3 regions of the Buttiauxella agrestis genome follow, and region 2 is predicted to be linked to each of the others. Evidence: predicted binding sites of a transcription regulator. Region 2 holds the regulator's gene; each other region holds the start of a gene.

Region 1 (6,543 bases), 400 kb from region 2:
ATTGAGCTTGTTACAAGCAAATATCATGTTGCTGGTGTTAGTGCTGGTGTTAACACCGGGATTGCTGGCTGCCGCATTGATACCGAAATACATGAATATATGGATTTACGGCTAATCAATATGATTGGCCGATATAATTGCCTGCCGGACATGTCCCGAGCTGACATTGATTTATTGGCCGCTGATATCGCGAACTTTACCCGCTCTGAGCTGGCAAATATTAATGACTCGGGTTTTGGTGAGCTAAAAACTCTTTATACCTGGTATAACCAGGCAGGCTTAATTGCATTGCAGTTCAATGTCACCCCTCCGCATTGGGAGCGAGTAGCAAAGAAGTATGTGGATCAGGATGATATTGCCCCGGCGGTTATCCGCATGTTTACAGAGACGTGGTGGCGTAGCCGCCTTCGTCGTGTCGCTTCATCATGGCGTGAGCACCTGCAAATTGCGGTTGGGACTGTGAGCAAGATTAAGCAGGTTTACGCAAGTAAAAACTGTGTCACAGACTGGCGAGAGCAAAAGCGTCGCACGCGCGAGTTTCTTAAAGGGCTAGAGCTTGAGGACGAGGACGGCAATCGCATCAGCCTGATTGAAAAATATGATGGTTCTGTTGCTAACCCCGCCATCCGTCGTTGTGAACTGATGACCCGCATCCGAGGGTTTGAAAATATCTGCAATGAGCTTGGCTACGTCGGCGAGTTCTACACAATCACAGCACCATCAAAATATCACGCCACAACAAAAGCTGGCTACCGTAACGCTAAATGGAGGGGTGCCAGCCCTGCTGACACTCAGTGTTATTTAACCGATTTGTGGGCGCGTATCCGCGCCAAACTACACCGCGAAGAAATTCGTATCTTCGGGATACGTGTCGCCGAACCTCACCACGATGCGACACCGCACTGGCATATGCTCATGTTCATGCTGCCGGAAGATGTGGAGCGCGTTCGCTGTATTATTCGTGATTATGCCTGGAAAGAAGACTTTACCGAGCTGAAAAGTGAAAAGGCCAGAAAGGCGCGTTTCCATGCCGAGGCAATAGATCCGGAGAAAGGTAGCGCTACAGGCTATATCGCTAAATACATTTCTAAAAACATTGATGGCTATGCACTCGACAATGAAAAAGATGACGAAAGCGGCGAGTTGCTGAAAGAAACAGCTCCCGCCGTTTCGGCCTGGGCGGCGCGCTGGCATATCCGTCAATTTCAATTTCTCGGCGGTGCGCCGGTTACGGTTTATCGTGAATTACGCCGCATGGCTGATACCAATGCGGCTCATGGCTTGAGCGTTGAATTTGCTGCCGTGCATGATGCAGCTGACGCCGGTGATTGGGCTGGCTATGTTAATGCGCAGGGCGGCCCGTTTGTGCGCCGCGACGATTTACAGGTGCGTACACTTTATGAGGCACGCGACGACCTGAACCAGTACGGAGAGGAAACCGTCTTGATTCGTGGTGTCTATGATGCCGCCATAGGTTCTGATGCTCCGATTTTAACCCGACTCACGCAGTGGAAGATTGTCCCGAAACGTGCTGTTGATTTGGCCGTTGACGTTAAGGGCGAACCTTCGCCCTCTCGGAGTTCTGTCAATAACTGTACGGGAAGCGAAAGCGACCTACCGGAGTTGGATTTATTAAATCCACTTAGTCGGCGTGAAAAACGAGAGTTGACGAACCGAATAAGGAAGCCCAAATCGCCTACCGGAAGAAAATTTATTCACGGACTGGATGAGCAGAACGGTGTGATAGAAAAAACGGTCAGCGAGATACATTTGACCACTGGCGTTACCATTAGCCGGGGCGAAGCGTTGCACCTGATTGCCGGTGGTCGCAGTAGCTTTGATGGTAAATGGCTGAAAGGTTCGGCCGCTGGAGAAATCTTTTCCGCTGCTCCATCCCAACATGCAAAGGCCAGGAAATATCATGCTAAAGCTCAGGAAATCGTAAGCCGTGTAACGTATTTAGCAGAGTCAGCCATGAAAAAGTGCCATTAATATTCATCTTTATCATGCACATACAATGTATTTCTTGATGATTTCATTTCGCACATTCAGTTAATTTATGTTACTGTGTTTATATACAGTATCTCGCGATGGAGGATGTGTGGATAGAGAGTTGAATGAGCACGTTATGATTGAGCGGGTCGAAATGATTGCGCGTTTAACGGCTGAAGGCGCTTGTCAGGAAAGAGACCGTGAAATTGCCTTGAATTTAATTGCTGAAATTGCGAGGGGGAACTTATTAAAAAGTGACTCTTTTTCAGTGGTTTTTGCTCCTACGCCCTTTGAAGAAAGATTAAAACGAGTGGGGGAGGTAAGAGTAAACATCACGTTGGATAAAGACCAACAAATTGGCCAGCAGATTGTAGATGCTTTCCAAGGCGAGTTGACCAGGCGAATACAGTCTGTTTTCCCATCAACGCATGTCGTAGTCAAAAAAGGTTCGACGACAGGCGTAGAGTTGGTGGGGTTTGATAAGGATTCTGACCGTGAAGCGCTGGATAATATACTTCAGGAAGTTTGGGAAGATGAGAGCTGGCGTTAGTTACTGAAAATGGTACAAACCTTGATCCCATGTTTGATAGCATGGGATTGTTTGTATGGGGATTACATACATAGGAAAATCATGGGTACCGTAATATGTATTAGCTCAGATTTTGTCTGACTCTGTTACGGCCTACGAGCTTAACCTAATCTGACAGGCAGCTTTGTGCCAGGAGCGGACATTGCTAACTACCCACCATAATAATTGTTGGGGAGCCTCTCAAGACCAAGTCATCGCGAAAGAAGTTTGATGATCCTTGATACACATTCATCGCTGGATAAACTGTACGAGTCTAAAATGAGGTGTTCTCTGTTCCATGGTTCATAAGTCAAATCGGTAACATATTTCCAATCTGGCAGGGTTAACCCCTCGACTTGTGACACCCTTGTTTCCACTCGTTTACGATGCTCAATCATATCGGAACATACGATCTCAATTTCTAAAAAATCGGTTCTTGCCGATAAAGCTATTTCTCGATAGGCATCACGGGTTAACGCCAGTGGGTTAACTGAGTCAGTGATTACTGTTGCTCCTAATAGCAGGTTTTCTCTGGCGAGTGAGTAAGCGACAAAATAACCAGTAGGCCCCATTTCACGGCCATCTTCTTCGGCTTTAAGTATGGCCTGCTCAATCGTGTCGATTCGCAAGTAAAGAGCATTTAACTGCTTTGTCAAAGCCTGAGCGATAGTGCTTTTCCCGCTTCCAGGCAAACCACTGAAGATGATTAGCATAACTTGTCCTAGAACGATGAAATCCAACAGTATTAAAACACACTGGGCCATGAATTGTGGGATTTCATGCCGTAGCGATATGACAACTGAAGAGTATTACTGCTCGTGTTAATACTTGGCGTGTCCGCTTTTCGCTCACAGCCGCCGAAAGAGCGCTTAGTGTTAAGAGTCACTCCGACAGAAACACCTGATGCAAAGACATCGGGAATACACAAAGGCCAGTTTTACCTGGCCCGCGTTCACAATCTTATTTCACTTCGACAGGTGTCGGTACGGTATAAGAACCATTAATGACAGACTCCCCAGGGCGATAAATACGCATTCCCAGATACCAGTTATCTCCAGGAGTGGGTAGCCAGTTTTTCTGCGTACCGCAGACCTTTTTAGGACCATAGTAAATAGTGAATTTGCCATCCGGATCGAATTTAATGGTGCGGTTATTCAGAATAGAATTCTCATCGTGCAGGTATTTATCCGCACCATACATCGTGAAGGAGAAGAAACCACCTTCATTGAAATCTGGTTTGCTGTAGGTAGCTTTGTAGCATTTATCCCCGCTCAGACCAAAATCACGATAGAGGTAAACTGCGTCTTCTGCGGGAAGCAAACCGAGCGCGACAGAGGCGCTAAGACGCAGCATTTTCGGGTCAATTTTACCCCGTGCACCTGCGGTGTCATTGAAGTTAGGTAATTTCGCAGCCTCAGCCTGGTACTGTTTACGCAACGTCATCAGGCTGTCTTTATCCCAGTCTACAGGCGTATAAGACTTAACTTTGGTACCTGCAGGCCATTTAACGGTTATTTCATCCTGTAACTTATGGACATAGTCAATATCCTGCGGATCGCCTGGATTCACCTGAGTGCGCACCACGATTGCCGCAAACTCGGTTTTTGATTTTATCTCAAAAGTACCCGGGCCATAAAAGACCTGATCGGTGAAGTCATCATTCTGCATGATCATTGCCGACTGGTAGCGGCCATCTTTTGATTTTGGCAACGTTACCGTCGTGCCATTCGGAACATAGTAGACGCCAAAGGAGTAAATTGTGTCGCGGTTCATGGTCACTGCAGGTTGCTTATCCAGCGGCATCAGTGTGCGATCATGACGGAATTTATTGCTGCCAACGTCGTTAACCACGTTTTGATAAGAAAGGTCAACTTCGGCACGGGCATAGTTTTCTGGGGTAACTGTTTGAGCAGCGTATGCTGAAGAGCCCATTATCAATGTCGTCATCAGTATGGCATTTACTTTTATCATTATGACCTCTGGTATAAGTGAGTAATACGCTTTCGTGTCAATTGAACTGAAGGTTCAGACCGGCAAAAACTTGCCAGCGTGGTTGCCCGGGTCCGCGATCGGCAACGGAGCCTTGTGGCTCAATGAAGAAGTTATAAACCGTCTTGCCCTGTTTTATGACCTGCCCCACGCCCAGCCCCAGAGGGATGCCGTAACTGTCATTCTGGAAGTTATAGTTCCAGATAGGTGCAGATCTCAGATAGGTACCGCCGCCCAGTTGATAGAAGACAAAGGGCTGGAATGCGCCCAGGTTTACGTCACTGCGATCCCCTTCCCCGGCAAAGCTGTGCTGCCATGACGCCAGATAACCGTACTGAATTTTGGGTGAACTGGCATCGAAGAGTACGTTAACCAGCCCAGCTGACCATTTTTCGCTGCCGAGAGAATTTTCCGTCGCGGTTGGTGCAGTAAGCTGAGGCCCGAAGCCAAAACTGATGGCCGGATTGCCTGTATCAATCAGATACGCCGTGAAAAGGTTCAGATCACCCAGCCCGGTCTGATGCCCTCCGTCAGGCGGAGAAGGATAGGTGTTAACGGGAAGAGAAGCACGTAACAACCAGTTGCTTTCTCCCAGAGAAAAAGGCTGTGCGTAACGAAACCAGAACTGGTTGGCATCTTTGTCCGTCCCGCTGATATCGCCGATATAGTAGTTCTGCATATTGAATGCAGTCATATTTGCCAGAGGGTTATTTGCCTGTGCGGCATCCGGTGCGTGTTCTTCAGCAGCATGTGCGACCAATGGCAGAGAAAGTGCAAAAAGTAGTTTTGTTAGATTCACGGACTATGCCTCACCACGGTAATAAATAATTATCGGCGGTCTAACCTGAGGGAGAGAAATACCGTCGACCTGACGATACTTCTCTTAATAGCAGGTTATTTCTGACTAATGACAGGATGATTCTCCTGCATGTCTTTGGAGAATTTAAGAATATCGTCAACAGAATTTGGCAAGTAGGCACGCATTAATGCGTTCCAGTTCTTCGTAGTCTGGAAATTGTTAATCGCCTTGTCGCCACAGTTGAAATGAAGCGTGTAGCTGCCATCTTTATTCGCTTTGGCATGATGTGAATTAATCACAAATGGGTCAGATTTAACCCAGCCTTCAGCATTGTAAACCGTCAAGGACCAGTAACCATTTTTGTCATACTGAACGGGAAGAGGACGTATGGTGGTCGAGCTACATTGTGCATTCTTCGCGTCTTCATCAGCCGGAGCCACTACCCAGTAAAAAGCGTGTTTTGCCGGTAGCCCACCCCAACCGCCAATATTCACTAACTGGTATTGTGGAGTGATAATTTTATCCCCTTTAGAGACAAAACCTTTATAAATCACCGCTTCTTTCGGACCACGGCGAACAATTTCAGCACGCAGTTTGTTGAAGGAATCAACATCGTATTTCACGTCACTTTTATAGGGTTCAGGCGTGCCCCCAAAACTTACTTTCACCATATCCTGTCGGTTATTCAGTTCTGCTATTCCTTTTTCGTCCAGACTCCTGGGCTGAGTGCGCATGAAGAGATAAACAAAACGACCGTGTGTTAAGTCCGACTGTTTAACGGTGACGGTTTGCCCCGGATAAACCACGGCGATAGTGAAATGATCCTCATCGAAAATATGTACACTCTGATAAAGATCGTAAGCAGGAACTGAAACTGTTAATCCATCTTTGGTATCGAAAACACCGTACGAATAAATCAAATCGAAATTTGAGCGGATAACCGTCTGATTTTTTAGATCAATACCCTTACGTTCATGGCGGAATTTATTTCCCCCTGACGTTAATGTCTCTGCGGCGAAATATTTGGCTGTTTCGGCTCGGATAAGATTATCCATAGTGACCTTGACACCGTTGGTCGCGGCGAACGAAGGGTTCTGGGCCGTGACTTGTCCGTCAGCCTGTACACCAGTATCGACGGCAAGTACTGCAGAACTGGTTAGCATGGCGACAGCGATTGCTAAAGCGCGTAATGTTG
Region 2 (6,543 bases):
ATAAAGCACGTAAGACAGCAGCATGTAGTCCATGTGGCTGCGGTGGCAGGGCACATAGACAATCTCGTGGCCGTCATGAGCCAGTTGGCGCACACGCTCAGCGTTGTGAACGTTAATGCCCTGGTACAAACGGTTCCACGTCAGACCTAACACGCGGTCGGTCAAACGAACGGCTTCATAAGAGAAGTTGGCCGCAATTTCTTCCATCAGCGCGACAGCATTTTGCTGCGCCTTTTCATGGGAGATTTTCTTGCTACGCGCTTCGTCTTCTACCGCGCGGGCGATAGCTTTTGATGCCAGAAGTTTGTTAAACAGATCCTGGCGTACCGGCAGACGCGGCCCGACAGTCGCCAGGCGCTGACGTGCGAAGTGCATACGTGCCACTCGCGCCAGTTTCTGAGCGATTTTTTTATCTGTACCGTGATCGGTTGCCATCTGGCGCAGCGAAACCGGTGCAGAAAAACGCACAAAGCTGTCGCGGCCAAGCCAGGAGACGGCGAAGAATTTCTGAATGCCGTTGAGCATTCTTAATGGCGGATTCACTTCGCCTTTTTCGCGCCCCGGTGAACGGCCAAACATGACCGAAACAGGCACCATCTGCACATCCAGATTTGGATTGCTACGGTGCAAATCGAGGTAATCATGGAACAGCTTGATCGACTCTTCTTTTGGCGTGTAATAAGTGAATACACGCGGCCCGCCATGGATAAAGACATAGCGCGGCAGCACCGCTCCGTCGATTTCTAACGGCTCGAGAGGGTCGGGCAAGTTATGCGCGAGGCATTGAGCGCGCAGGGTTAATAAGTCCGCCTTTGAGTTATAGGGCAGCACGTACATTATTGGACGTGTGGGATCTAAGCCCAGTTCGGCTTGTGGATCTGCCGGAATAGACTTGCTCTTTACCAGAACGCCTAATGGTAAATTAAGTAATTTGTAGTAGATTCTTGGCCAGCCTGACATAAACGATGTAAAGCCTCAGGTTAATGATGCAAATTCGCCGCAAGAATATCAGAATCTGACCCAGATTTCTGTGGCGTTATAATTTTGACAAGCATTGATGCAAATAATTTGAAAAGGTTGCCCAAAATGGCGAGTAGTACCACTGGACTTACCCGTATTATCAAAGCTGCAGGCTATTCATGGAAAGGGCTAAAAGCGGCCTGGATCAACGAAGCTGCTTTCCGCCAGGAGGGCGTTTCGGCTGTCATCGCCATCGCTATTGCCTGCTGGTTAGATGTTGACCCTATTACCCGTATTTTACTGATTGGTTCAGTCGTGCTGGTGATGATTGTCGAAATCCTCAATAGCGCTATTGAGGCCCTCGTTGACCGTGTTGGTACTGACTATCACGAGCTTTCCGGGCGAGCGAAAGATATGGGCTCAGCCGCTGTATTAATCGCCATTATCCTTGCAGTAATTACCTGGGTCACGCTGCTTTGGCAGCATTTGCGATAGTCTTTCCAGAATAGTTAAGTGCCTGGTTTTTTGCTTAATTTGTGGTTCCAAATTCGCCTTTAACTGTATATACTCACAGCATAACTGTATAAACACCCAGGGGGCGGAATGAAAGCGTTAACTACCAGGCAGCAAGAGGTGTTTGATCTTATTCGGGATCATATCAGCCAGACCGGCATGCCACCGACACGTGCCGAGATTGCTCAACGTCTGGGGTTCCGTTCACCGAACGCTGCTGAAGAACATTTAAAAGCTCTCGCCCGTAAAGGCGTGATTGAGATTGTTTCCGGCGCTTCGCGTGGCATTCGCTTGCTGGTGGAAGAGATCACCGGCATCCCGCTGGTTGGGCGCGTCGCTGCGGGTGAACCACTCCTTGCGCAGCAGCATATCGAAGGCCATTACCAGGTAGATCCTTCACTGTTCAAACCGAATGCCGACTTCCTGCTGCGCGTCAGTGGGATGTCTATGAAAGACATCGGTATTATGGACGGTGATTTACTGGCGGTGCATAAAACTCAGGATGTGCGTAACGGCCAGGTTGTGGTGGCGCGCATTGATGATGAAGTGACAGTTAAACGTTTGAAACAGCAGGGGAATACCGTTCACCTGCTGCCAGAAAACAGCGAATTCGAGCCGATAGTGGTTGACCTGCGCGAGCATAACTTCTCGATTGAAGGGCTGGCTGTTGGCGTAATTCGCAACGGTGACTGGCTGTAAAATCTCTTTAGGTGATGCGCATTTAAGTGCGCATCACTGTCTTAATTCTCTTTGATCTCCTTCAGGAGAGGTCATGCAATTATTCTCCACAGCGGATCGTGCGCTCTGGCGCCTCGCTTTACCCATGATTTTCTCCAACATTACCGTCCCGCTGCTTGGCCTTGTCGATACCGCCGTTATTGGTCATCTGGATAGTCCTGTTTATTTGGGCGGCGTTGCCATTGGTGCGACAGCAACCAGCTTCCTGTTTATGTTATTGCTGTTTCTGCGCATGAGTACCACCGGCTTAACCGCCCAGGCCTTTGGTGCAAACAACCCCTCCGCTTTAGCTCGCGCACTGGTTCAGCCTTTATTGCTGGCACTCGGAGCGGGTATTGCCATTGTCTTGCTGCGCGAACCGCTAATCTCACTGGCTCTGCGTATTGTCGGTGGTAATCAGGATGTGCTCTATCAAGCGCGACGTTTTCTTGAGATTCGTTGGCTAAGCGCCCCGGCTTCCCTGGCTAATTTGGTCTTGCTCGGCTGGTTGCTGGGCGTTCAATACGCACGCGCGCCGGTTATCTTGTTAGTGGTCGGTAACGTTCTGAATATTGTGCTCGACGTGTGGCTGGTGATGGGGCTGCATATGAATGTTCAGGGGGCTGCACTCGCTACCGTCACGGCTGAATACGCCACATTTATCATCGGCTTGCTCATGGTGAAAAAGGTCATGGGCCTGCGTGGAATCAGTGGTGAAATACTCAAACAGGCTTGGCGCGGTAATGTTCGGCGCTTGTTGGCGCTTAACCGTGACATCATGCTCCGCTCGCTGTTATTACAGATTTGCTTTGCCTCCGTGACCATCTTTGGCGCGCGTTTGGGCAGTGAAATCGTCGCGGTGAATGCGGTACTAATGACGTTGCTGACCTTCACCGCTTACGCGCTCGATGGTTTTGCCTATGCCGTTGAGGCGCATTCCGGGCAGGCTTATGGGGCCAGAAATCGGGGGCAATTACTCGAAGTCTGGGGGGCTGCATGTCGCCAGGCAGGTTTAGTCGCGCTGGCATTCGCCGCCGTTTATGCCTTGTTGGGTGAGCAAATTGTTTCCCTTTTGACGTCAATTGCTGAGCTGCAACGGCAAGCGGATATCTATTTGTATTGGCAGATAATTTTACCCGTTGTCGGCGTGTGGTGCTATTTGCTTGATGGCATGTTTATTGGTGCAACTCGAGGGACTGAAATGCGCAATAGCATGGCTGTCGCGGCGTTGGGCTTTGGCCTGTCGATGTTTACCGTACCGTATTTAGGCAACCACGGGCTGTGGCTTTCGCTGGCTGTATTCCTTGCGTTACGAGGTTTGTCGCTGGGCTGGATATGGCGTCGCCACTGGCAGAAAAACACCTGGTTTAACAATGTTCAAAATTAAGCCGTTAGGTTAAACATTCTTAGTTTTCCCCATACCGCCATATCCTTGACTACAATTATTTCCACGTCCAGCAGAAACAGGGTGTCAGCCAAACGGAAGCACCCGGACGATGGTAATTTTTTGTTAGTAATTTTTCACCGAACGATGAGGATATTATTATGAATAAAGACGAAATCGGCGGTAACTGGAAACAGTTCAAAGGCACAGTAAAAGAGAAATGGGGCAAACTGACTGACGATGATATGACCGTCATTGAAGGGAAACGCGATCAGCTTGTCGGCAAAATCCAGGAACGTTATGGATATGAAAAGGATAAGGCAGAGGAAGAGGTCGTTGATTGGGAAACTCGCAACAAATACCGTTGGTAATTAGTTTCCCTCAGATGTGTTAACTCTCAGCCCTGCCCAGGTACACGGACGTACCAAATACCCTAACGCGACTTCTTCTTTGACTGAATCGAATGGTCATGCCCACACGCTTCCGGGTGGCTACACGCTTCAACCTCCGCACAAGCACTGCACAATCCATGCGCCTCAATAACATTATGATGCAGAGCAAAGCCTGATTGGGCTGCTAATTGCTGCATAATATCTTCTACGCCTTCCGCACCCTGTTCTTTCACCGCGCCACATCGGTCGCAGATAAACATGGCTGATGAGTGAGTCGGTTGATCAAAAAGATGGCATAAAACATAGCTGTTGGTTGACTCTACACGGTGTACAAAACCTTGTTCGAGAAGAAAATCGAGCGCACGATACACCGTCGGGGGTTTAGCTTGCGGTTCGCTGGCACGCAGTAAATCCAGCAAGTCATAAGCGCTGATTGCACCTGCCTGCTGTGTCAGCAAACGCAGCACTTCAAGGCGTTGTGGCGTCAGGCGCACATTACGCTGCTCGCATAGTTTTTCAGCCTGCGCTAACACGTTTTGTGAAGTCGTGATGTCCATCAGCATTCCCCTGTAGATTAGCCCTACACTTTACCACAATGCGCAAAAAACGCCGAATGGTGCGCCATTCTGGTCACATCCTTTTGAGATGACTATCCCGGAGTTTGTTATGAATAAACCTGATTGCATTCGCCACTGGAAAGAACTGGAAGGTGAAGATGATTCAACCTATCCCGATAGCACTGAATTATTTTCCATTGGCGCGCCGCTGGCTCGCAAACTAGGTTTAACACGCCTGGGGATTCATCACGAACGCCTGCTACCCGGCCGCCGGACTTCTTATCCCCATGCCGAAAGCAGTGAAGAAGAGTTTGCTTATGTCCTGGAAGGGCATCCACAAGTGTGGATTAACGGGCACCTCTATGCGCTGGAACCAGGTGATAGTGTCGGTTTCCCGGCAGGGACAGGCGTTTGCCATACTTTTATTAATAACACCGAACATGAAGTTCGGTTGCTGATTGTCGGCGAAGCCAATAAAGCGGAAAACAGAATTTACTACCCCTTAAACCCCTCTTACGCAGCACAACGTAAAGATCGCTGGATTGACCATCCGCCGCAATTCTTTGGTCAGCATGATGGTCTGCCTTCCCGAAAAACGAACGGTAAACTATAAATAAGTCTGCAAAGGAATTTTGAACCGATAATCCTGATGGATAGAAACAGGATTTCTATGGGCGAAACAGCTCACTTTTTAACTTTTTATTCACAGCAATAGTCTGCCTGCGTTCAGTCATAACTGGCGGGGGCTAGTTATTACAACTGATCAACAGACGAGCGGTGAATGAAAAAAATTAAAAGTTTGGTGGCGCTTAGCGCTGCATCTTTATTTGTGGCAAATCCGGTCTTCGCGGCTGGCACCTGGGCTGAAGCACGTAGTGATGCAATGGGGGGCACAGGTGTTGCCTCCGCAAGTTATGGCAGTGGTGTACTCACCAACCCCGCCTTGCTGGCAAAGGCAAAGGAGGATGACACGGTGACGGTAATTCTGCCGGCGGTCAGCGGGCAAATTACTGATAAAGATAATCTGCAGGATCAGATTGATGAAATTAGCGATAAGGTCGATCAATACAAAAATGTTATCGACGATCTTACCCTGCAGGATATCCTGTTAAACCCAAATGGGTCACTCAATCAGCTTCAGGGGGCGGCGGGCGATCTGGCTGGTGAACTAAACGATCTGAAAGGGAAAACCGCAAACGCTAAAGCGGGGGCGAGCATCGCAGTCAGCATTCCGAATGACGTGCTTTCGGTGGCATTTGTTGCGAAAGCTTATGCGCGTGCGCACGTCAGTTCCTCTATTGATCAACAAGATATTGATTACCTCAACGGCATTGCTAATTCTAATGTTGTTGCAGGTGGGGTGGCGTTGGACGCCGCTATTAACGGCTCCGATGCTATTACCAGCCAGCTGAACTCTACCGCATCAGGTCGCGCTGCTATTGTCTCCGACTATGGTGTAGCGTTGGCGAAGCAGTTTGATCTGGGTGGCGTACCGGTTTCATTTGGCATCACGCCAAAGCTGCAAAAAACCTGGTTATACAACTACACCACGTCGATCTATTCCTATGACAGCAACGACTGGAACAGTAGTCGCTACCGTAATGACGACACGGGTTTCAACGTCGATGCGGGTATGGCAGCCGATTTTGGCGAAAACTGGACGGTAGGTTTGAGCGGTCAGAACCTTGTTTCACGTGACATTGATACCAAAGACATCCTTATCACTAATGGTAGAACCGGTGAGACGGTTAATTACAAAGACACTTACCAAATTCGTCCATTAGTGACCGCAGGTGTCTCCTGGCATAACGACCTCATTACCCTTAGCGCCGATGGCGATCTCACCGAAACCAAAGGCTTCAAAAGCGAAGAAGACTCGCAGTACGTTGGGGTCGGTGCAGAAATTACGCCGCTGTCATGGCTTGCCGTGCGGGCGGGCTATCGCGCAGATGTTAAAGCAAACGATAGCAACGTCTTTACCGGCGGTGTTGGCTTTGCACCCTTTAATCGCGTACATGTT
Region 3 (6,543 bases), 700 kb from region 2:
AATAAGCTATGAACGACAGGACCTAAACACGCAACCGCCTTCAAACGAGGCGCTTCGATATACCCTAATCGCACCGCAACATTCGCGCCAAAGCGGAAACCAAACGCCGCGACACGAGTGTGATCGACCCAGGGAATGTTGGGTAATGCTTTGAGAACATGCTGGTGTAAAAGACTGGAGTCCTGAGTCAATTTCCATTTTGATGAAAACCCGACCGATGGCATATCGATGGTCAGCATTGCTATGCCCTGAGGTGCAAAATATTTCTCAAACAAGGTGTAGTAATCGCTTTGTAATGCGTCCAGGCCCCCACAAATGAGTACCGTCGGGAATGGCCCTTGCCCTTCTTTTGGAACATGGAGGAAGCCGGTAATCGCCCCACCACCAGGAATGGTAAACTCCAGCTCACGTAAACCACCAGAAAGCCGCGGAGCCGCTTCTTCGTATGCGCGATTTGCCAGAACTTGAGCCTGTTCCGCGAGCATATCGCCTTTCAGATGCGGGTACGCCGCGATGCTATAAAGATTGGCGGCCTGTAACCAGTATTTGCCGCTTTTGACTTTATCCGTTTCCTGATTGGCGCGCTGTTGCCACATCATGGCCTGCTTCGACCATTCATAGATCCAGTTGCCGCCGCGATAGCCGATCACCGTATCATACAAATCATCATTGGTTCGCTCACCCGAGTTGGCTGCAATTCTGGCCTGCACTTCAAGAATTTCACGCGCATCGACGCCACGCCAGACCCAAAGCAGGCGGTTAATCATGCGATACCAATGAGGCACTGTTGCGCCATCCAGCGCAGACTGGATAACTGGGGCAGTTTGATGATGAGCGCGACGAACTAGAGTCGACGTCTCGGGATGCTTAAATCGGGGTTTAAATAGCGTTTCGCTAAGATTGGCCTGCGACATCGTTTCTGCCTCCATACAAACGTCAGGAATGGGGCTATTGTACTCTGTCGGTGGCTAAATAACACAAACGCCCGGCAATGCCGGGCGTAAATCAGTGCAAATTCTCAGGCTATTAACGACCTGCTAAAGGCGGAATAAATGCAACGCCCATATCCCATGGCTGCTCAATCCAGGTATCCTGCGGGATATCGATAACATAATCGTCAACCAAAGGCTGGCCAGCAGGCTTGGCGAAGATAGTCACGAAATGCGCTTTTGGATACATTTCACGGATGGCCACCGCGGTACCGCCAGTGTCTACCAGGTCATCAATCACGATGAAGCCTTCGCCATCACCTTCAGCACGTTTCAGGACGGTCAGCTCGCGCTGGTTGTCGTGGTCATAGCTGGAGATACAAACGGTATCAACATGACGAATCCCCAGTTCACGTGCCAGCAATGCGCCAGGAACCAGGCCGCCACGGCTAACAGCAATAATGCCTTTCCACTGTTCAGCAGGAAGCAGACGGCTTGCAAGCTTACGTGCGTGAATCTGCAACATGTCCCAGGTGACGATGTATTTTTCGCTCATGTGAAATTATCCCAGCCAGTTATTAACGGCTTAAAAATGTTCAAAGGGGTTTTGGTTGCGCGAGATTATAGAGATCTGGCGCACTAAAAACCAGTGTTGCAGGCCTGTCCTTCTGGTTTTTACGTGCTTTAGGTCGTCACAACCTCAGTTATAGTGGTATTCTCAAGCCAGCGCACAATGCTTACTTGTGTTGTATTTCATTAAGTTCAATCCCGCTCTGCACGAATAAAAAATGTCAGCAGAGTCGATGTCAAGGAGACTTATCGTGTCTGAATTGTCTCAATTATCTCCGCAACCACTGTGGGATATTTTTGCCAAAATCTGTTCTATTCCGCACCCTTCTTATCATGAAGAGCAACTTGCGGAACATATTCTGTCCTGGGCAAAAGAAAAAGGCCTGCATGTTGAGCGCGACCAGGTTGGCAATATCCTGATCCGTAAACCTGCAACAGCGGGTATGGAAAACCGTAAAGCGGTTGTCCTGCAAGCTCACCTTGATATGGTGCCGCAGAAAAACAACGACACTGTCCATGATTTCACCAAAGACCCGATTCAGCCATATGTTGATGGTGAGTGGGTTAAAGCACGCGGTACGACACTGGGTGCTGATAACGGCATCGGTATGGCCTCTGCACTCGCGGTGCTGGCTGATGAGACTGTCGCTCATGGTCCATTAGAAGTTCTGCTGACCATGACCGAGGAAGCCGGTATGGATGGCGCATTTGGCCTGCAAGCGGGCTGGCTGCAAGCTGATATTCTGATCAACACCGATTCAGAAGAAGAAGGTGAGATCTATATGGGTTGCGCAGGCGGGATTGATTTTATCTCCACGCTGCCACTGCAACGCGAAGCGGTTCCTGCGGGTTACGAAACCTACAAGCTGACCATCAAAGGCCTGAAAGGCGGCCACTCAGGTGCAGAAATTCACCTGGGTCTGGGCAATGCCAACAAATTGCTGGCGCGTTTCTTGTTCGCACATGCGGCAGAACTGGATGCACGTCTGATTGATTTGAACGGCGGCACGCTGCGTAACGCTATTCCGCGTGAAGGCTCTGCAATTGTCGCAGTCCCTGCCGATAAAGCAGCACAATTCAAAGAGCTGGCAGCTAAGTTCCTGTCAATTCTGCAAAATGAATTGGGTGCCGTTGAGAAAAACACCACCGTCCTGGTTGAAGCAATCACCACCGACAAAGCTGCGCTAACAGCAAAAAGTCGTGATGCTTTCATTAACCTGCTCAATGCCATGCCAAACGGTGTTATCCGTAATTCAGACGCGGTGAAAGGTGTAGTGGAAACCTCCCTGAACGTGGGTGTGGTCTCAATGACTGATGAAAGCGCAGAAATTATCTGCCTGATTCGCTCCCTGATTGATAGCGGCAAAGACTATGTGGTCGGCATGCTCGAGGCATTAGGTCAGTTGGCTGGCGCACAAAGTGTTGCCAAAGGCAGCTACCCAGGCTGGCAGCCAGACGCTGACTCCCCAGTGATGGGGCTGGTACGTGAAACTTACCAGAAGCTGTTCAACAAAACGCCAAACATCATGGTCATCCATGCCGGTCTGGAATGTGGGCTGTTCAAAAAACCTTATCCTGAGATGGACATGGTTTCTATTGGGCCGACCATTACGGGTCCACACTCCCCGGATGAACAAGTTCATATCGCAAGCGTAGGCCAGTACTGGATCCTGCTGACGGAATTGCTGAAAGCTATTCCAGTCAAATAAGCGGAATAAAGATGCTTTCAAACCCTCTCAATGAGAGGGTTTTTTATAGCCCCAGAACCAGTTGGCGCTCCATCTGCGGGTCCAGCAAAGTCACATGCAGCCCCACCAACCTGACTCCCCGCCCTCCCCGCCGCTCTTCCCAAGTTTGCTTCGCGGTAGCGATTAAATCGGCTTTATTCAACTGAGGCCAGACATGTTCCTGAGTGGTTTGCTGGAAATCATTAAACTTGAGTTTGATACCCTGCCGGGCAATCAATAAATCAGGCTTCACCTTTATCAGCCGCCGCTCCAGCTCCGAATAAAGTTGTTCAATAATGGCCTCACACTCACGCCATTCATGAATATCTTCGGCCAGCGTTTTCTCAACACCTACCGATTTGCGCTGGCGATCATTGTTAATTTCACGCTCATCAATACCCTGGCTTCGCTCCCAAAGTACCCGCCCGAACTTACCAAAGCGTTTGAGCAAAGACGCTAAATCCGTTTTCTGTACATCGGCACACGTCCGCAAGCCCAGGCTTTCCAGTTTTCCCGCAGTCACTTTGCCAACACCTGGAATTTTGCCAAGCGGCAAAGTTTGCAAAAACGCAGGGATTTCTTCTGGAGTGATGACGTATTGCCCGTCGGGCTTATTAAGATCTGATGCTATTTTCGCGAGAAATTTAACCGGAGCGATCCCCGCTGAAGCGGTGAGATTAAGTTCATCTGAAATGGTCTGGCGAATTTCTTTCGCCATAAGAGTGGCCGAACCGTGACAGTTCAGGCTATCGGTCACATCCAGATAGGCTTCATCCAGAGACAGAGGTTCAATAAGCGTGGTGTAGCGGCTAAATATTTCACGGATATGGTTGGATGCTTCTTTGTAGGCGTCAAAGCGCCCAGGCAAAAGCGTCAGATGCGGGCACAATTTGAGTGCCATGGCGGTCGACATTGCGCTGTGCACGCCAAATTTACGTGCTGGATAATTTGCTGTGCTGATAACCCCGCGCCGCTGCGCACTGCCACCGATAGCCAATGGAATATCCCGCAAGCTCGGGTTATCACGCATCTCAACGGCTGCAAAAAAGCAGTCCATATCAACATGAATGATTTTACGCATACTTTTTCACACCAGTTTCGATACTGGATAAGTATACAGTTAAACTATAATTGAGGGAAGTCAGAAAGAAAACCTCCCGCAGATGCAGGAGGTTTCAGAAGGCTTAAATAATGCGGTTTTGCTGAAGTTTTGCCTGCCGCTCCGCTTTTGCGATTCGTTTCTTACGTGCATCGCAAGGTTCAGGGCAATTGCAGACTTTCTCCATGCCTAGCGCGGCAATACCACCACAGCTACCCTGAAGCGTTTTGCGCTTCACGATAACGCCCAGTGACATACCAAATATCACCAGAATAAAAATGGCAAAAGTGGCTAAAAATACAGTCAGCATAACGACTCCCGTCAGCCGCCGAAGTCATCAAGCATGATGTTCTCATCCTCGACACCCAGGTCTTTGAGCATTTTGATAACCGCAGCATTCATCATTGGCGGCCCACACATATAGAATTCGCAGTCTTCTGGAGCTGGATGGCTACGAAGATAGTTTTCCAGTAATACGTTGTGGATGAAGCCAGTGTAGCCCGTCCAGTTATCTTCTGGTTGCGGATCAGAAAGCGCCACATTGAAGGTAAAGTTCGGGTTTTCCTGCGCCAGTTTTTCAAACTCATCTTCGTAGAACATTTCTCGCAGAGAACGAGCGCCGTACCAGAAGCTGATTTTGCGGGTGCTATGAAGGCGTTTAAGCTGATCAAAGATGTGTGAACGCATTGGCGCCATACCGGCCCCACCGCCAATAAACACCATTTCCGCATCCGTTTCCTTGGCGAAGAACTCACCAAACGGCCCGGAAATTGTCACTTTATCGCCCGCTTTCAGCGACCAGATGTACGAGGACATTATGCCTGGAGGAGCATCTGGCACATTCGGTGGAGGCGTAGCAATACGCACGTTCAGCATGATGATGCCAGCTTCATCCGGGTAGTTCGCCATCGAGTAAGCGCGGACACACGGCTCTTTCACCACTGATTTGAAACGGAAAAGGTTAAACTTATCCCAGTCACCGCGATATTCCTGCGGAACATCGAAGTCCTGGTAGTTAACTTCATGAGGCGGGCTTTCAATCTGGATATACCCACCGGCACGGAACGGCACAACTTCGCCATCAGGAATACGCAGCTTGAGCTCTTTGATGAAAGTCGCTTTGTTATCGTTGGAGATAACTTCGCATTCCCATTTTTTAACGCCAAAGATTTCCTCTGGCAGCTCAATTTTCATGTCCTGTTTAACGGCAACCTGACAGGCAAGACGGCAACCCTCTTTCGCTTCACGCTTGGTGATGTGCGAAAGCTCGGTCGGCAGAATATCACCGCCCCCCTCTTTAATGGTCACACGACATTGCCCACACGAACCGCCGCCGCCACAAGCCGAAGAGATGAAAATCCCTTGGTTTGAAAGCGTATTCAGCAGCTTGTCGCCAGCCGGAGCATGGAACTGTTTGTCTGCTTCGTTGTTAATTTCGATCAGCACGTCGCCTGAGTTCACAAGCTTTGACTTGGCAAACAAAATCAACAACGCCAGAGCCAAAACAATTAGCGTGAACATCACCACGCCAAGAATAATTTCCATACGTTTATGCCCTTATAGCTGCACACCGGAGAATGACATAAAGCCCAGCGCCATCAATCCAGTGGTGATAAAGGTAATTCCTAAGCCACGCAATCCTGCGGGCACATTGGCATATTTCATCTTTTCGCGGATCCCCGCCATCGCGACAATGGCCAGCATCCAGCCCACTCCGGAACCCACGCCGTAGACAATGGATTCACCGAAGCTGTAATCACGCTGCACCATAAACGACACGCCACCGAAGATGGCGCAGTTAACGGTAATGAGCGGCAGGAAGATACCCAACGCGTTATAAAGTGCCGGGAAGAAACGATCGAGGATCATCTCAAGAATCTGAACTAACGCCGCAATCACACCGATAAAGGTGATGAAGTTCAGGAAGCTGAGATCAACGCCTTCAACCAGTGCGCCGTCACGAAGCACCAGGTTATAAACCAGGTTGTTCGCAGGCACGGCAATCCCTAACACCACGGTCACTGCGATACCCAATCCAAATGCAGTGGAAACCTTTTTGGAAACTGCAAGGAAGGTACACATACCAAGGAAGAACGCGAGCGCCATGTTTTCAATAAACACTGCGCGCACAAACAGACTAATCATATGTTCCATAGTCAGTTAGTCCTTTTCCTGCTGCGCAGGCTTAAGCGTACGCAAGGCCCAAATCAGCAGGCCG

Evidence for each region. The regulator LexA, encoded in region 2, represses DNA repair genes until DNA is damaged. The targets are predictions, from matches to a motif close to TNCTGTATGTACATACAGNA.
Region 1: a site for LexA is predicted at 2,064-2,083, ahead of DY231_RS19975 (DinI-like family protein). Genes of this name have one in related genera too.
Region 3: a site for LexA is predicted at 4,329-4,348, ahead of dinB (DNA polymerase IV). Genes of this name have one in related genera too.

What each region holds. Positions count from the first base shown of each region.
Region 1 is NZ_UIGI01000001.1:4,228,590-4,235,132, reverse strand. It holds gene DY231_RS19980 (replication endonuclease) at 1-1,992, shown strand, start outside; gene DY231_RS19975 (DinI-like family protein) at 2,102-2,542, shown strand; gene DY231_RS19970 (P-loop nucleotide/nucleoside kinase family protein) at 2,773-3,273, opposite strand; gene DY231_RS19965 (DUF1214 domain-containing protein) at 3,521-4,531, opposite strand; gene DY231_RS19960 (hypothetical protein) at 4,569-5,348, opposite strand; gene DY231_RS19955 (DUF1214 domain-containing protein) at 5,444-6,543, opposite strand, start outside.
Region 2 is NZ_UIGI01000001.1:4,631,014-4,637,556, reverse strand. It holds gene plsB (glycerol-3-phosphate 1-O-acyltransferase PlsB) at 1-960, opposite strand, end outside; gene DY231_RS21925 (diacylglycerol kinase) at 1,087-1,455, shown strand; gene lexA (transcriptional repressor LexA) at 1,564-2,172, shown strand; gene dinF (MATE family efflux transporter DinF) at 2,246-3,577, shown strand; gene DY231_RS21910 (CsbD family protein) at 3,736-3,945, shown strand; gene zur (zinc uptake transcriptional repressor Zur) at 4,008-4,523, opposite strand; gene DY231_RS21900 (cupin domain-containing protein) at 4,633-5,136, shown strand; gene DY231_RS21895 (conjugal transfer protein TraF) at 5,305-6,543, shown strand, end outside.
Region 3 is NZ_UIGI01000001.1:3,930,321-3,936,863, forward strand. It holds gene frsA (esterase FrsA) at 1-914, opposite strand, end outside; gene gpt (xanthine phosphoribosyltransferase) at 1,027-1,485, opposite strand; gene pepD (beta-Ala-His dipeptidase) at 1,751-3,208, shown strand; gene dinB (DNA polymerase IV) at 3,252-4,307, opposite strand; gene nqrM ((Na+)-NQR maturation NqrM) at 4,411-4,635, opposite strand; gene nqrF (NADH:ubiquinone reductase (Na(+)-transporting) subunit F) at 4,647-5,870, opposite strand; gene nqrE (NADH:ubiquinone reductase (Na(+)-transporting) subunit E) at 5,883-6,479, opposite strand; gene DY231_RS18575 (NADH:ubiquinone reductase (Na(+)-transporting) subunit D) at 6,486-6,543, opposite strand, start outside.